Regions from separate parts of the Dermacoccus sp. Tok2021 genome, predicted to be linked through region 3. Evidence: riboswitches for the same ligand, from Rfam matches in the RefSeq annotation. Region 3 holds a riboswitch; each other region holds the start of a gene.
The links. A riboswitch is a leader RNA that binds a small molecule or an ion and turns the genes downstream of it on or off. The one in region 3 is predicted to bind S-adenosylmethionine.
Positions count from the first base shown of each region.

Region 1: it holds a riboswitch for S-adenosylmethionine, as region 3 does, so the genes downstream of both, K9D12_RS15390 (flavin reductase family protein) here and K9D12_RS13790 (MetQ/NlpA family ABC transporter substrate-binding protein) in region 3, are expected to answer to the same signal.
Region 2: it holds a riboswitch for S-adenosylmethionine, as region 3 does, so the genes downstream of both, K9D12_RS00810 (bifunctional o-acetylhomoserine/o-acetylserine sulfhydrylase) here and K9D12_RS13790 (MetQ/NlpA family ABC transporter substrate-binding protein) in region 3, are expected to answer to the same signal.
Region 4: it holds a riboswitch for S-adenosylmethionine, as region 3 does, so the genes downstream of both, K9D12_RS12235 (TauD/TfdA family dioxygenase) here and K9D12_RS13790 (MetQ/NlpA family ABC transporter substrate-binding protein) in region 3, are expected to answer to the same signal.

Region 1 covers NZ_JAGTHU010000032.1:3,586-7,789, reverse strand. Annotated here, with positions in the region: gene K9D12_RS13835 (ABC transporter permease) at 1-409, opposite strand, end outside; gene K9D12_RS13830 (LLM class flavin-dependent oxidoreductase) at 536-1,669, opposite strand; gene K9D12_RS15390 (flavin reductase family protein) at 1,669-2,214, opposite strand; SAM riboswitch class I at 2,489-2,578, opposite strand; gene K9D12_RS13820 (DNA translocase FtsK) at 2,764-4,204, opposite strand, start outside.
Region 2 covers NZ_JAGTHU010000001.1:178,341-182,544, reverse strand. Annotated here, with positions in the region: gene K9D12_RS00835 (phosphatidylinositol mannoside acyltransferase) at 1-50, opposite strand, end outside; gene pgsA (phosphatidylinositol phosphate synthase) at 50-673, opposite strand; gene K9D12_RS00825 (HIT domain-containing protein) at 784-1,353, opposite strand; gene K9D12_RS00820 (hypothetical protein) at 1,386-1,772, opposite strand; gene K9D12_RS00815 (GNAT family N-acetyltransferase) at 1,769-2,248, opposite strand; SAM riboswitch class IV at 2,362-2,477, shown strand; gene K9D12_RS00810 (bifunctional o-acetylhomoserine/o-acetylserine sulfhydrylase) at 2,543-3,868, shown strand; gene thrS (threonine--tRNA ligase) at 3,939-4,204, opposite strand, start outside.
Region 3 covers NZ_JAGTHU010000031.1:14,262-18,465, forward strand. Annotated here, with positions in the region: partial or broken gene K9D12_RS15380 (hotdog domain-containing protein) at 1-117, shown strand, start outside; gene K9D12_RS15385 (acyl-CoA thioesterase) at 455-853, shown strand; gene msrA (peptide-methionine (S)-S-oxide reductase MsrA) at 945-1,598, shown strand; SAM riboswitch class IV at 1,826-1,937, shown strand; gene K9D12_RS13790 (MetQ/NlpA family ABC transporter substrate-binding protein) at 2,158-3,123, shown strand; gene K9D12_RS13795 (methionine ABC transporter ATP-binding protein) at 3,168-4,181, shown strand; gene K9D12_RS13800 (methionine ABC transporter permease) at 4,178-4,204, shown strand, end outside.
Region 4 covers NZ_JAGTHU010000022.1:34,492-38,695, forward strand. Annotated here, with positions in the region: gene K9D12_RS12230 (cytochrome P450) at 1-1,092, opposite strand, end outside; SAM riboswitch class IV at 1,382-1,497, shown strand; gene K9D12_RS12235 (TauD/TfdA family dioxygenase) at 1,512-2,396, shown strand; gene K9D12_RS12240 (GNAT family N-acetyltransferase) at 2,441-3,028, shown strand; gene K9D12_RS12245 (carbon starvation CstA family protein) at 3,146-4,204, shown strand, end outside.

The sequences.
Region 1 (4,204 bases), on a different contig from region 3:
GCGTCAGGCCCACCGGGAGCGCTGCACCCAAGGCAATGAGCGACCCCAGTGCGAATCCGAACCCGGCACGCTGCACCGAGACGCTGAGGGCAGTTGTGAGCGTGCCGTCGGAGATCAGCGACCCCAGCGTTGAGAGGACCCGGGATGGCGGTGCGAGAACGTCCTGCGGCAACCAACCGATGACACTCACGGATTGCCACACCGCGATGATTGCCAGCGGGCTCAGAGCCCGCACCTCCCAACTCGGCGGCTCGTGATCACTGCGGATGAGATTCCGCCGCCTCCTACGGCGCGCGTTGGAGCCAGCGCTGCCTAAGCGCACTCGGGCAGGCAAGGTGTCGTCGGCCGATCCCGGCGAAGCAACAGCTGCCGCCGTCGACGCCCGAGCTGTGCTGCTCGTCACGTTCATGAGTCACTCCTCATAGGTTTTCATTATGATTTGTCAAACATTTGCTTATGCAATTGCGGAAAGAATGCCGGCCAGGTCAGTGGCCACGACCTGGCCGGTGCAAACCCTCGAATTCGAGAAAGATCCTCAGCTCACGGCTCGGTCGTGCGAATGCTCTTCCGCCGGGACCGCCTCCACCCGTGGGCGCACCCCCTCACCGAACCAGTAGGCCTCCTCCAGGCACGGGTATCCGGACAACACGAAATCGTCAAAGCCGACGTCGCGGTACTGCCGAATCAGGTCTGCGACCTCAGCATGTGAACCGACCAGCGACGTTCCGGCTCCACCGCGCACCAGCCCCACGCCAGCCCAGAGCCCGGGGTAGATCTCCAAATCGGCAGTGGTCCCTCCGTTCAGCGCGAGCATGCGCCGCTGCCCTTCGGATTCCGACCGACGCAGCGCGTCCTGCTGACGTTCGATGAGTTCCGCGGGGATGCGCTTGAGTAGCCCTTCCGCGACCGCCCAGGCCTCGGCGGATGTGTCTCGGGAGATCGTGTGCAACCGAATACCGAATCGCACAGTGCGGCCCTGCCGGGCGGCCAGTTCGCGGACTCGGTCGATCTTCTCCTTGGCCTGTGCCGGCGGCTCCCCCCAGGTGAGGTACACGTCGGCGTGGCGGGCCGCGATCTCGAGTGCGGCTGGCGAAGATCCGCCGAAGAAGACCTCGGGACGCGGGGTCGGCGTCCGCGAGAGTCGCGCTTGTTCCACCACCAGGTGTTCGCCGCGATAGTCGAACGAATCCTCGCAATCCCACAACCGACTCACGACGTCGAGGAACTCTCCGGTCCGCGCATATCGGGCGTCCTTGCCGAGGAAGTCGCCGAACGCCCGCTGCTCGGACGATTCTCCCCCGGTGACGATGTTGACGTGGAGTCGACCGTCAGTGATGGTCTGGAAGGTGGTGGCCATTTGCGCTGCCAGAGTCGGCGAGACGGACCCTGGGCGGAAGGCGACGAGAAACTTCAGCCGCTCAGTGTGCTGGGAAAGCGCAGCGGCCATGAGCCAGGAGTCCTGGCACCACAGACCCGTTGGCGTCAGGACGGATTCGAAACCGTTGGCCTCCGCCGCCTGTGCCACCTGACGCAGGTAGCCCGCGGACGGTTCACGGGTTCGATCAGTGCCCTCGACCGCGGCCCCATGACCTCCAGAGACAATTCCACGCGAGTCGCCGGAGGTCGGTAGGAACCAGTGGAAGGTCGGCTGGTTCGTGGACGTGCTCATCATCGGACTCCGTTCGTCGTTCGTGACACTGAGGGCGAGACGCTGTGATGCGCTCCGTTGTGGTGGGCAAGCGGACCGCGATCTGCGACGTGCTCGGCGCTATCCACCTCGGCGACGATGAGGCAGCTGTCTCCCGCCTCATGGGCATCACGGACCGTGGCTGTCAATCGAGCTGCGACGTCCGTGAGTCGCGGCAGACCGGTCCTGTCCCACGACCAGAGACCGTCGTCCTGAAACCGGGCCTCACGCGGGCCGGCGAATCGGGTCATGAGCTGCCCTTGGTTCTCGTCGAGAAGGTGGAGGGCGACACGTCCGGTTCGCACGATTGAAGCCAGCGAGTGAGACGTGCGACTGATGTTGAAGGACACGAGGGGTGGGTCGACCGAAACCGAGTGGACAGACAAAGCGGTCAAGCCGACCGGCCCTGCCTCCCCGGCAGTCGTGATGACCCAGACGCTCGAGACCGCGCGGCGAAACACGGGACGAAGATCGGGCTTCACCACCGAGACAACGATCTCGGTGTGAGGTGGTGCTGTGGGCAACATGAAACTCATCTCTTGATCAGTGAGCGGGGAAGGGCGTCTAGCGCGCGTACGACGTACCGGGTCACATCGACAATCGGTGATCCGACCGGACGGCATCTCGGGCATGGGCGGGCTACGACCCGAGAGTCGAAAGTCGCGAGGGTCGCGCCCACGGAGGCGTTGAGATCGTCGTGCGTTCTTCAGCGACATGCACTGACGCGACGGCGCATCAAATCAACCGTCCGACGTCGGCAGGCACGAAAAGACGAAACGCGGTGTTCCGACATGAGAATCAACTCCATCGCTTCTGGCGTGAGCACCGTTCCGCGAGGGTCGGTTGCTGCGGCGTCGACGAGCCAGATCTCTCGGCCGCTCTGGATGGGATGAATGCAGTCAACTGGCTGGTCGCGCCACCCACAAGCAGAATCCACATACTGGGACACGACACCTGTATCGCAACTACCACCTCGGACGCCACACGGGACCGTCCGGGACACAAAAGTCCCAGCATCCCGATGATCCGGGATGCAGGGACTCCTCCATCAGGCTGGCGCCGCCGACCTGGCGACCTCAGCGACCGTGCTGCGTCAGCTCCCAGGCGTCCTCACTACCGTCACCGCCGTCGTGCCCGTCGTAGTACTGCTCGCCCGGTTCGTCGAGATCGCCCTGCGCCTGGGCGACGAGGTCGACCGGACCGCCGTCGGCGCCGCTGGCCACGGCATCGTCCGGAACGTCCTCGCCCTTGAGCAGCGCGAGCGTCATGGGGAGGTCGTCGGGCTTGACGAGGACGTCGCGCGCCTTCGACCCCTCGGACGGGCCGACGATTGCTCGCGACTCGAGCAGGTCCATGAGGCGACCGGCCTTGGCGAAGCCGACGCGCAGCTTGCGCTGCAGCATCGAGGTCGAACCGAACTGCGTCGTGATGACGAGCTCGGCCGCCTGCAGCAACACGTCGAGGTCGTCACCGATGTCCTCGTCGATCTCCTTCTTGGGCGCCGTCTGCTGAACGTCCTCGCGGTAGTTGGGCGCGAGCTGAGCCTTGACGTGCGCGACGACGCCGTGGATCTCCGACTCGTTGACCCACGCGCCCTGCACACGCATCGGCTTGCTCGCGCCCATCGGCAGGAAGAGCGCGTCACCCTGACCGAGGAGCTTCTCGGCGCCGGGCTGGTCGAGCACGACGCGGCTGTCGGCGAGCGACGACGTCGCGAACGCCAGACGCGACGGCACGTTGGCCTTGATGATGCCGGTGACGACATCGACCGACGGGCGCTGCGTCGCGAGGATGAGGTGGATACCGGCGGCACGCGCGAGCTGCGTGATGCGCTGGATCGAGGCCTCGACGTCACGCGGCGCGACGAGCATGAGGTCCGCCAACTCGTCGACGACGACGAGGAGGTACGGGTACGGCGCGAGCTTGCGCTTGCTGTCCGGCGGGAGGGTCACCTTGCCCGCACGCACGGCCTTGTTGAACTCGTCGATGTGCTTGTAGCCGAACGCGGCGAGGTCGTCGTAGCGCGCGTCCATCTCGCGCACGACCCACTCGAGAGCCTCGGCGGCCTTCTTCGGGTTCGTGATGATCGGCGTGATGAGGTGCGGGATGCCCTCGTACGCCGTCAGCTCGACGCGCTTGGGGTCGACGAGCACCATGCGCACCTCTTCGGGCGTGGCCCGCATGAGGAGTGAGGTGATCATCGAGTTGACGAAGCTCGACTTACCGGCACCGGTGGCACCGGCGACGAGCATGTGCGGCATCTTCGCGAGGTTGGCCACGACGTAGCCACCCTCGACGTCCTTACCGACACCCATGACCATCGGGTGGTGATTGTTGCGGGCCGCCTGGCTGCGCAGCACGTCACCGAGGCTGACAAGTTCCTTGTCGGCGTTCGGGATCTCGATACCGATGGCCTTCTTGCCCGGGATGGGCGACAGGATGCGCACGTCGGCGCTGGCCACGGCGTAGGCGATGTTCTTGCTCAGACCCGTGACGCGGTCGACCTTGACGCCGGGG
Region 2 (4,204 bases), on a different contig from region 3:
ACGGTGGCGGCGTCCTGCGCTCGCTTGCGGTAGGGAGCGGGCCGAGCCATCAGTTCGCGAGAGCCTTGCCGAGCGCCTGGCGACGCACCATGAGCATGCGCTGCAGCACGGTGATGAACGAGGCCACCGCGAGCAGGGCGAGCACGATCGTCAGGACGATGTACGGCAGGTCGAACAGGCCCGTGAGGCCGGTGGTGACGAGAACCGCGACGAGACGGTCGGCGCGTTCCGCGATGCCGACGTTCGCCTCCATACCGAGACCCTCGGCGCGAGCCTTGGCGTACGAGACGACGGAACCGAGCACGAGACAGGCGAGCGCGAGGCATGCCATGAGGAAGTTGTCGCCCTGGCCGGCGAAGTAGAGCACGAGGCCACCGAAGATGGCGGCGTCACCGACGCGGTCGAGCGTGGAGTCGAGGTAGGCGCCCCACACCGACGAGCGACCCGACAGGCGGGCCATGTTGCCGTCGAGCATGTCGGAGAAGACGAAGGCCGTGATGAACAGCGTGCCGACGAGGAACTCGCCGCGCGGGTAGAACCACAGCGCGCCGAACGAGACACCGAGCGTGCCGACGATCGTGACGACGTCAGGGCTGATGCCGAGGCGCAGGAGCAGCTGCGCCAGGGGGCGGAAGATCGCGGAGAAGAAGGCGCGCGCGTACTTGTTCAGCATGGTGACTCAACTGTAGCGGTTCGATACGTCGAGCCGAGGTGCGCGCCGCGCCGGACGAGTCACATCTCACCCCGCGTTCACGAGCCGCACGCCCCGCGAGGTCGAGGCCGTCAGTCGGTTGGCCAGGACGCCGCGATGCGCTGACGGCTGTCCTCGAGAAGCACCGGGAGAGCCTTCGTCTGGCCGACGATCGGCATGAAGTTCATGTCGCCACCCCAGCGGGGCACGATGTGCTGATGCAGGTGCGCAGCCACGCCGGCGCCCGCGACATCGCCCTGGTTCATGCCGAGGTTGAATCCGGCCGGGTTCGACGCCGCCTTGAGCGCGCGAATGCCCTGCTTCGTCAGCTTCGTGAACTCCTCGGTCTCCGCGTCCGTGAGGTCGATGTAGTGCGGCACGTGACGGTAGGGGCACACGAGCAGGTGGCCCGGGTTGTACGGGAAGAGGTTCATCACGACGAAGCAGTGCTCACCGCGGTGCACGATGAGGCCCTCGGCGTCGTCCTTGCCCGGCGCCGCGCAGAACGGACAGCCGTCGCCGGCGTCCCTCGAGGGGCGGTCGGCCTCGATGTAGGCCATGCGGTGAGGCGTCCACAGTCGGCCGAACCCGTCGGGCTCCCCCGCGAAGTCGTGCTCGGACTCGGCGTGCTCGGGAGTGAAGTCCTCGTTCTGCGTGACCATGCGCCCCATCCTAGGGAAACCCGCGCGCCGGGTCAGACCGGAGCGATCTCGGCGAGTTTCTCCACGAGCCGCTCGTCGCTCGCAGCGCCCGCGTGGGCCAGGCCGCCCACGCGCTCTGCCACTTTCTGTGCGACGGCTGCGGCATCGCCTTCACCCACGACGGCGACGGCGCTCGCGAGTCCGCCGAGGCCGCTTGCGGCGTCCTCGAGGTCGAGCCAGTCGTCGTCGGTGAGTTCCGCTGTCACACCCGCCCACACGACGCCCGCGGCCATGACGCCACGTTCGGCCAGCGATCCGACGCTCTCGCGCGGCAGCGAGCCGTCCTCACCGAGGTAGAGCACGACGGCGTTCGCCGCCGGCTTCGACGGGCAGGCGATGCAGCGCTCGCGCTGGTCGAGGGCCCAGATGATGTCGCTCATCGCTGCTCCTTCGTGGCCGCGAACGGTGCGTCGCGGTGCATGTGTCGCTCCTCCGGGGCACCGAGTCCGAGACGCTCGTACAACGGGCGCGCCTTCGGACGCGTGTTGAGCAGCATCCGCTCGACGCCGCGCGCGTCCGCCCAGGCGTCGACGGTGCGGAGCATGCGTTCGCCGAGTCCCGCGCCACGCTCGTCGGGCACGACGAAGACGAACGCGACGTACAACCACGGCTTGGCGCCGCGCGCGAGCGTCGGCATCCGGTGGACGAGGGCGCACTGCACGATGCCGACGACGGTGCCGTCGGAACGGGTGGCGATCCACGTGGGTACCTCGTCGAAGGCCGAGAGGAAGTCGTCCGCGTACTCGGTCACGAAACCGGCCCGATTCAGGTGCCCCTCCTCGAGGTCCGAGCGCAACCGAAGCGCTGCACAGGCGAAGGCGTCGTCACGCCTGGCCCGGGCGATGGTGATCGTCATGGCGCCAGTCAACCACGGCTTGACCCTTCGGCAAACGCCCCGCGCCGCACGGCAAACCACGATGTGAGACACGAGTCCCGCCCCTCGATACCGCCCGGGATATCCTCGGACCAGGTCACGAGCGCCAGCGTCAAACCCCGGTTTGCTGGCCGGCAACCCTCCCACCGCGGCGGGGTGCTCCGGGTGACGACCTGGCCCGGCGTCGGATACGCCCGGGCAAGCGCGGAAGCAGAGCTTCCGGCGCACCCCGCGTGCGAGGTTCGCGCACGGGTAGCGACCTTTCGAGGAGTTGTCATGAGCGCTCAGGACTGGGCTTTCGAGACCAAGCAGATCCACGCCGGCCAGGTGCCGGACGGGGACACCGGATCGCGCGCGCTGCCGATCTACCAGACGACCTCGTTCGTCTTCGACTCCGCCGAGACGGCGGCCAACCGCTTCGGCCTGTCCGACCTCGGCCCCATCTACACCCGCATCGGCAACCCGACGTCGCAGGCCGTCGAGGAGCGCATCGCGGCGCTCGAGGGTGGCGTCGGCGCCCTGCTGCTGGCCTCCGGCCAGGCCGCGACGACGTTCGCCATCCTCAACGTCGCGCAGGCAGGCGACCACGTCGTCGCGTCGCCCGCTCTCTACGGCGGTACGTACAACCTGCTCAAGTACACGCTCAAGCGTCTCGGTGTGGAGACCACCTTCGTCGAGGACATCGGTGACCTCGACGCGTGGAAGAACGCCATCCGACCGAACACCAAGCTCCTCTTCGGTGAGACGCTGAGCAACCCCGACCAGAAGGTCCTCGACGTCGCGGGTGTTGCCGCTGTCGCCCACGACGCCGGCCTGCCGCTGTTCGTCGACAACACCGTCGCGACGCCGTACCTGCTGCGCCCGATCGAGCACGGCGCGGACGTCGTCATCCACTCGGCGACGAAGTACCTCGGCGGCCACGGCACGTCGATCGCCGGCGTGCTCGTGGACGCCGGAACGTTCGACTACGCCAAGGAGCCGGAGAAGTTCCCGCAGTTCAACGAGCCGAGCGAGAGCTACCACGGCCTCGTTTTCGCCCGCGATCTCGGCGTCGGTTCGGCGCTCGGCGCGAACCTCGCATTCATTCTCAAGGCGCGCGTCGAACTGCTGCGCGACCTCGGCTCCGCCGTGTCGCCGTTCAACGCCTTCCTCATCGCGCAGGGCCTCGAGACGCTGTCGCTGCGCGTCGAGCGTCACGTGGAGAACGCGGAGAAGGTCGTCGCTTACCTGAGCGAGCACGCGCAGGTCGAAAAGGTCTTCTACGCCTCGAAGGACGACAGCCCGTACAAGGAGCTGGCCGACCGCTACCTGCCCACCGGTTCCGGTGCAGTGTTCTCCTTCGAGATCGCCGGCGGCATCGACGCGGGCAAGGCGTTCGTCGACGCCCTCGAGCTGCACTCGCACGTGGCCAACATCGGTGACGTCCGCTCGCTCGCCATCCACCCGGCGACGACGACGCACAGCCAGGGCAGTGACGACGACCGCCGCGGCGCCGGCGTCACGCCCGGCCTCGTGCGCCTGTCGGTCGGCATCGAGAACGCGAACGACATCATCGCCGACCTCGACAAGGGCTTCGCAGCCGCGAAGGCTGCCTCCGCCTGATCGCCCGCACCGCGGAGACTACGACGAAGCCGCCACCCCAAATCGGGGCGGCGGCTTCGTCGTATGTGGATCAGGCCTCGGCAGGTGCCTCGGCCGCCGTGGGCGACGTGTTGTTGCGCGAGGCGATGTACGCGGCGATCTCGGCCACGGCCTCGTCGACCGGCACGCCGTTCTTCTGCGAGCCGTCGCGGTAACGGAAGCTCACGGCTCCGTTGTCGCGGTCCTCCTCGCCGGCGATGAGGATGAACGGCGCTTTCGACTTCGAGGCGTTGCGGATCTTCTTCGGGAAGCGGTCGTCGCTCGTGTCGATCTCGACGCGTACGCCGGCCCGACGCA
Region 3 (4,204 bases):
TACGCCTGTGCCGCGGCGTGGAGCGGGCACTACTGCGTGACGGCCTACGTCGGCAATGTGCGCTTCACCCGCCCCGTCGAGGTGGGCCACATCGTCGAGGTGCAGTCGCGTGTCGTCCACACCGGACGCACGTCGATGCGCATCGTCGCGACCGTTTCGTCCGGCGACCCGCGTCAGGGCGAGCTGCGCGTCAACACACAGTGCCTGCTCATCTTCGTCGCGGTCGACGACGACCGGAAGCCCACACCTGTCCCGACGTTCACGCCGCAGGACGAGTGGGAACGCGACCAGCAGGAGCGCGCCGTCACCCTCACCGACGTGCGCACCCGCATCGAAGCCGACATGGTGAAGCAGAGTTACACGGGACGCGACGGAGTCGTGCCGCGAGACGCTGCGCTTCCTCGCGGCACCGACGACCGTCAACTGGGGCGGCAACGTGCACGGCGGCGTCGTCATGGAGTGGATCGACGAGGCGACAACCCTCGTTGCGGAGCGCTGGAACCAGGGTTCGGCGGTGGCCGTGTACGCGGGCGGCGTGCGCTTCCACCAGCCGTTGCACGTCCGCGACCTCGTCGAGGTGCAGGCGCGGCTCATCCACACGGGCACGTCGAGCATGCACGTGTCGGCGCGAGTGCGCTCGGGCAACCCGCGCACGGGCGAACTGAACCTCACGACCGAGTGCACGATGGTGCTTGTCGGCCTTGACAACGACGGCGACAAGCGGGCCGTGCCGCCTTGGGTGCCAACGCTTTCCGAGGACGTCGCGCTCGACACGGACGCGCAGACGATGGTCGAGATCCGCGCGAGGCTACTGCGCCCCATCCCGCTCGAAGTGCCGCCGCTCGTCGACTGACGCGCGCCGTTCACGCGGTTGCTCCGCGAGTTCGGAATCCTCTCGGACACGCCTGCGTTGAACACAGCGACTCCAGTGAAAGGAACGCCCCATGTGGTTCACCCGTCAGGATTCCGCCCCGGTCGACGTCGCTGCCGTGCACGACGTTCTCGGCACGCCACTGCTCGGCGGGTGGCCGGACAAGACCGAGACGCTGTACGTCGCGATGGGATGTTTCTGGGGTGCGGAGCGCATCTTATGGCAGATCCCGGGGGTCGTCTCGACGGCCGTCGGCTACATGGGTGGCGACCGTGAGAACCCCTCGTACGAGGACGTCTGCACGGGCACGACGGGCCACACCGAGGCCGTCCAGATCGCGTACGACCCGGAGAAGGTCTCCCCGGCCCAGCTGCTCAAGGCGTTCTGGGAGAACCATGACCCGACGACGGCCAACCGTCAGGGCAATGACATCGGCACGCAGTACCGCTCTGCGGTCTACTGGACGACGCCCGAGCAGGAGACCGCTACGCGTCGCACCGCGGAAGCGTTCCAGGATGCGCTGACCGACGCGGGCCGCGGCGCCATCACGACGGAGATGAAGCCCGCCGACGAAGCCGGAAAGTTCTGGCCGGCCGAGGGCTACCACCAGCAGTACCTCGCGAAAAATCCAGGCGGGTACTGCAATCACGGCTACAAGGGCGTGACGTGCCCGGTCGGCGTGGCCGACCTCCCCGCGCAGACCGACGTTCTTCCGCCGAGCAAATAAGCGCGAGCTCGGGGTACCTCGACCCCGTGGAGTCCACGCTCCGCCCCTAGTGACTCCAGCCCACGGGGAGAGCACGGCGTCAGCGCATCTCTCCACTGGGCAGACTTTCCTGCCGTTGGGTCGAGGCGGCGACTACCCAACCGCAGGAAACTCGGCCCAGCGGTGACACAGAGTGGCCCAGATCACTTGATTTGACGGGCTTCTCGCGGCGCCTCTAATGTGATGCCGGTCAAGAGATCCGATGCAAAGCCCTGGCTGGTCGGACGGCAACCCTCACGAACGTGGCGGGGTGCTCCAGGTGATGACACGGCCGCGTCAACCGCGCGGCAAGCACGTTCCGCACCCGGAACACATCCCTTTCGAGGGCCTCGTACCGGTGCGCCCGATCCCGGGAGATCACATGCAGCACACGCATCGCCCCACCCAGGCCCCCACCGCGCGACCGCACACGCACGACGCCGCGTTCGCGCGCCCCAAGCACTGACCGCACCCATCGTCGGGCGGTCGTCGCCGCCCACCCCACCGGCGCCTCGCACGCCCCTTCGAGGAAGGCATCACCATGTCCGAGAACACCAACTCCACCACCCCCGGAGCCAGCCCGGCCGTCCAGGCCCTGCCCGAGAAGCCGAAGAGCAACGGCCCCAAGTACGCGGCCATCGGCGCAGGCGTCCTCGTCGTCGCGCTCGCCGCAGGCTTCGGCATCAAGGCCTTCACGGGTAGCGACGACGAGAAGCTGACGAAGATTACCGTCGGTACCACCGAAGCGTCCGACCCGTACTGGACCGAACTGGTCAAGGTCGGCAAGGAGAAGTACGGCCTCGACATCCAGCCGGTCAACTTCACCGACTACACGCAGGCCAACCCGGCGCTCTCCCAGGGCCAGGTCGACGTCAACCAGTTCCAGCACCTGCAGTTCCTCGCCGACTACAACGCCGCGAAGAACGACACCCTGACGCCGGTCGGCTCCACCTACATCGTGCCGCTGTCGCTGTACTCGAAGAAGCACACCACGGTGAACGAGTTCGCCGACGGCGGCAAGGTCGCCATCCCGAACGACGCGACGAACCAGGCACGCGCCCTCCTGCTCCTGCAGAGCGCCGGTCTGCTCACGCTCAAGGGCGGGGGCAACTCCCTGTCGACGCCCGCCGAGATCGACGCCGCGAAGTCGAAGGTCGGCGTCACGCCCGTCGACGCTGCCCAGACCGCAGCCGCCCTGCCCTCCGTCGAGGGCGCCGTGGTCAACAACAACTTCGCCGCCGACGCGAACCTCGACCCGAGCAAGGCGCTGTTCAAGGACGACCCCAAGGCGAAGTCCTCGGAGCCGTACATCAACGTCATCGTGGCCCGCAAGAAGGACGCCGACAACCCGACGTACGCGAAGTTCGTCCAGGCGTACCACGAGAAGTCGGTGCAGGACCTCATCTCCAAGCGCACCAAGGGAACCCAGTACGAGGTGAAGCGTTCCGTCGCGGACGTGCGCGGCATCCTCACCCGCATCGAGTCGCAGATCAAGGCCAAGAAGTGACCCCCACTCCCCCGGCCCGACCCGAGAACGCGCCGGCGGTCCGGCTGCGCGGCGTGAGCAAGACCTTCGTGCGCGGCAAGAAGAACGTCACCGCGCTGCAGGAGATCGACCTCGACGTCGCTACCGGCCGCGTCCTCGCCGTCATCGGGTTCTCCGGTGCAGGCAAGAGCACCCTCGTGCGGCTCATCAACGCGCTCGAGACCCCGACGACCGGCTCCGTCGAGGTCGACGGCGTCGATCTGGCGGGTCTGGGAGCAAAGCAGGTCCGAGCTCTGCGGGCCCGCATCGGCATGGTGTTCCAGCAGTTCAATCTCATCCGCTCGCGCACGGTGTACGCCAACGTCGCCTATCCGCTCGAGGTCGCCGGTTGGGACAAGGACAAGCAGGAGGCGCGAGTCACCGAACTGCTCCACTTCGTCGGTCTGACGGAGAAGGCCTGGGCCTATCCTGACGAGCTGTCCGGCGGCCAGAAGCAGCGCGTCGGCATCGCCCGCGCCCTGGCCACGAACCCGGAGATCCTGCTCGCCGACGAGTCGACCTCCGCCCTCGACCCCGACACGACGAAGGACGTCCTCGCCCTCCTGCGCCGCGTCAACGATGAGCTCGGCGTGACGATCGTCGTCATCACGCACGAGATGGACGTCGTGCGTGAACTGGCCGACGACGTCGTGGTCCTCGAACACGGCCGCCTCGTCGAATCCGGGCCGACCGAGCAGGTGCTCGGCGCACCGACATCGTCAGCCACGCGGCGGCTCGTCGACGCGACGCTGCGCAACGTGCCCGACGCCCGCGAGATCGCGCGGCTGCGCGAGAGGGTGAGCGGACGCCTCGTCACGGCAACCGTCCACGACTCCGCTGGATTCGGAAGGGTTCTCGCCTCCACCGGCGCCCGCGGTGTCGAACCGGAGATCGTCCACGGTGGCCTCACGCCCCTCAAGGAAGCGAACCTCACGACGTTGACCCTGGCCCTGCGCGGTGACGACGTCACCGTCACGCAGGTGCTGACCGACCTCGCCCAGGTCGCCACCGTCCACGAACTCGAGGAGGCCACGGCATGAAGGTCATCACTGCGGACACGGAC
Region 4 (4,204 bases), on a different contig from region 3:
GATCTTCTCCGCGTCGACACCGGTGAAGCGTTCGGGGCGGAACTCCTCGGGCGAGTCCCACTCGTGCGGGTCGTTGTTCGTGCCGAGGATGTCGATGAGCACGCGCTGGCCGCGACGGATCTTCTGGCCTCCCCATTCGAAGGAGTCACGGGCGAAGGCCGGCAGCATCGGCACGAACGGGGAGACGCGGCGCACCTCCTGGGCGAAGGCGACGGCCGTCGGGTTCTCCAGCAGCGTGCCGCTCGATGCCACCTCGTCGGCGATGCGCTCGCGGTACTCGGGGTGCTCGACGAGTGCGCGAGCGGCGAAGGCTGCGAAACGCGCGACGGCGATGGTCGGACGCGTCGTGTTCTGCAACTCGACCCCAGCGGTGTGCTCGTCGAGCGGTGAGCCGTCGAGGTTCGTCGCGTTCGCGACCTCGTGCAGCGCGGTGCCGGGTTCGGGCGTGATCTCACCTCGTCGGGTGCGCGCCACGAGGTCGGCCGCCCACGCGTCGCACCGACGACGGTTGATCCACGCCTCGACGTGCGCGGGGCTCTTGCGCCCGAAGCCCTCGACGATCTGGCCGAGACGCTGCGCCCACGTGTCGAGTTCCTCCTCGCTACCGGGAACGCCCGCCCACCGCAGGGCGGCACGCCCATACGTGATGACGCTTCCGTCGTAGACGGTTCCCGGCTCCTGCTCCCAGCGCGCGAGCGTCTTGCGCATCTCATCCTCGAGAATCGGCATGAAGCGGCGAACCTGAGCGTCGTCGTAGGTGATGCGCATGAGCATGGCCTTGCGGTGACGGTGCTCCTCGTCATCGAGACCGTGCACCGCGCCCTTACCGAACAGCGGCCCGCGCACCGGCAATGGCATCGCGCCGTCACGCTTCATGCGCGAGGTGTCGTAGAACAGGTCGACGCCCTCCTTGCCGCGCACGATCAGCGCGGGGCGTCCGAGCAGGCGGGTGGCGAGCGGTCGCGCGTCCCCGGGGCTACGACCCTCGGCCTTGCGCAGGCGCTCCTGGAACAGGTAGCCGTCCGCCAGAAAGGCAGCGGTCTGATCGGGCAGTTTGGACAGCAGGGCGGTCGCGTTCTTCGCAAGGCTCATCGGTGCTCCTTCATTGCCACGTCATGGTTTGTCTCCGACGCTACAGGACGGCCGGTGGCCCCGAGATCGCCTGCAGCACGGCCACCCGCCAAGGTGGGCGCGTCCTGGCGGACGGTGTGCCGGGGCGCCTTCGGCAGTGTGAACCGGTGGGGAAGGGAGCCGCCTGTGCGGGAAATGCCGCGCACATCGGGACCTTGCGACATCACGCCGCGGGCGGACGAGGCCAGGATGTGGACACTGGCTAGTCATAACCATGAGTTTGGTAACCGTGTGGGTTAACTTATGTCTGGGTCTCGAGTTCCGGCGATAAGTCTCGGCTGGCCGGACGGCAACCCTCCGCTGCGGTGGGGTGCCCCGAGTAACGACCTGGCGCGTCGCCGCCCGGCGTCTGCGCAAGCGCAACGAACAAAGAGGTTGTCATGACACTTCTCGCCACCCACGCTCCCGCCACGACGCCCGGACTGCGCATCGAGCGCCTCGGCCCGGCCCTGGGCGCCGTCATCCACGGCATCGACCTGGCGTCCATCGACGAGATCGCGGCCTTCGACATCCGCCGCGCCCTGCTCGCCCACAAGGTGCTCTTCTTCCGCGATCAGCACGGCTTCGACGACGACGCCCAGGTACGCCTCGGCAACCTCCTCGGCGACCTGACGCCCGGCCACCCCGTCGCCGGCAACCACGAGCGCAGCGAGATCTACAACATCGACTCGAGCGACCCCGAGTTCTCCTTCTCCGACGTCTGGCACACCGACGTCACCTTCATGAAGCGGCCGCCGTCCATCAGCATCCTCCGCGCCGTGACGCTCCCGCCCTACGGCGGCGACACGTCCTGGGCCGACAGCCAGGCCGCCTACGACTCCCTCTCCGCACCCTTCAAGGCGCTCGCCGACCAGCTGCTCGCCGTCCACGACGGCAACCGCGAGTGGGGCGCCTTCCTCAAGAAGAACGGCGGCCACGAGTGGGAGGGCGAGATCGTCACCGAACTGCCCGCCGTCGAACACCCCGTCGTCCGCGTCCACCCCGAGACCGGCCGCCGCGGCCTGTTCGTCAACCCCGGCTTCACCTCCCACGTCAGTGGCGTCTCCGACGCCGAGTCGCGCGCCATCCTCGACGCCCTCTACGCCCACCTCACGCAGCCCGAGCACACGATCCGTCACCGCTGGGCGCCCGGCGACGTCGGCATCTGGGACAACCGCGCCACCTCCCACTACGCCAACCGCGACTACACGAACACCCGCGTCATGCACCGCGTCACCGTGCGCGGCGACGAGCCCCGCGGCGTCGACGGCCTGCGCGCCCACTAAGCGCACCGAAAACTGATCGACGCCCCACGGTCGGGGGTGATGAGATGACCGACATGATCGAACTCATCGCCCCCGACGCCGCGCGCTACGACGACTGGTCGGCCATGCTGCGCGAGTTCCGCGACGCCACCACCGACTCGCGCGACGACCGCTGGGTGTGCGCGGGCGGCATGGACGGATCGGGCTTCTTCGCGGGCACCGACGTCGACATCACCCCCGACGGCTTCGCCGCCTACGTCGAAGACTGCGCCCGCCAGGGCAACACGATGTGGCCGCCGCACACCGGCCTCGTCCACTGCTCCTACTTCTGGATCGTCGACGACGGCGCCCTCGTCGGTCACCTCGCCCTGCGTCACGCGCTCAACGAGTTCCTCTACGAACTCGGCGGCCACATCGGCTACTCCGTGCGGCCGGCCGCTCGCGGACGCGGCATCGCGAAGGAGGCTCTGAAGCTCGGGCTCGCCGAAGCCGCCGCGCTCGACATCGCCCCCGTGCTCGTCTGCTGCGCGCAGACGAACGGCGCCTCGCGCGCCGTCATCGAGGCCTGTGGCGGGCAGCTCGAGGACGTTCGTGAAGACAGCCGCCGTTACTGGTTCGGCGACGGGCCGCGCCCCACCGGCCCCACTGCGTGACGTTCGTCCAAATTCGTGATGAAGGTGTGACCTGCGCGTGCGTTGTCAAAGCCCTGTGACCTACCCGACACCGCATAACGTGGCCCTGCTCACACTCACACGAAAAGGGAGGTCTCCGTGCCCGCGTCGAGCACCAAAACCCCCGAGCGCGACGGGAACACGCCCCCGGTCGCGGTCGACCTACCCCGCCAGATCACGGGACGTCAGAAGATCGTCATCGCCGTCGCGGCCGTCATCGCCGCCATCGGCTGGACGATGGTCGCGTTCGTCCGCGGCGAGCACGTCAACTCGATCTGGTTCGTCATGGCTGCCGTCGGCAGCTACGTCATCGGCTACATGCTGTACAGCCGCCTCATCCAGTACAAGGTCATCCGCCCGCGCGACGACCTCGCCACCCCGGCCGAGCAGTTCGAGAACGGCCAGGACTTCATGCCGACCGACCGGCGCGTGCTGTTCGGTCACCACTTCGCCGCCATCGCCGGCGCCGGCCCGCTCGTCGGCCCCGTGCTCGCCGCGCAGATGGGTTACCTGCCGGGCACGCTCTGGATCATCTTCGGTGTGATCTTCGCGGGCGCCGTGCAGGACTACATGGTGCTCGCTATCTCCACGCGCCGCGGCGGTCGCAGCCTCGGCCAGATGGCGCGCGACACGCTCGGCCCCGTCGGTGGCTGGGCGGCGATGTTCGCCGTCATGGCGATCATGATCATCCTGATCGCGGTGCTCGGCCTCGTCGTCGTCAACGCCCTTGCCGAGTCGCCCTGGGGTGTCTTCTCGCTCGCGATGACGATCCCGATCGCGCTCTTCATGGGTTGCTACTTGCGCTTCATGCGCCCGGGTGCCGTCTCCGAGGTCTCGGGCATCGGCGTCGTCCTGCTGCTCCTTGCCATCGTCGCCGGTGGCTGGGTTGCCGGCACCGACTGGGGCAAGGACCTGTTCACGCTCTCGCCGACGGCGCTCGCGTGGGCCATCATCATCTACGGTTTCGCCGCCGCCGTCCTTCCGGTGTGGCTGCTGCTCGCTCCGCGTGACTACCTGTCGACCTTCATGAAGGTCGGCACGATCGTGCTGCTCGCGCTGGGCATCGTCATCGCGCGCCCGTCCATCGACATCCCGGCCATCACGTCGTTCGGCAAGGAGGGCAACGGCCCCGTCTTCGCCGGTTCGCTGTTCCCGTTC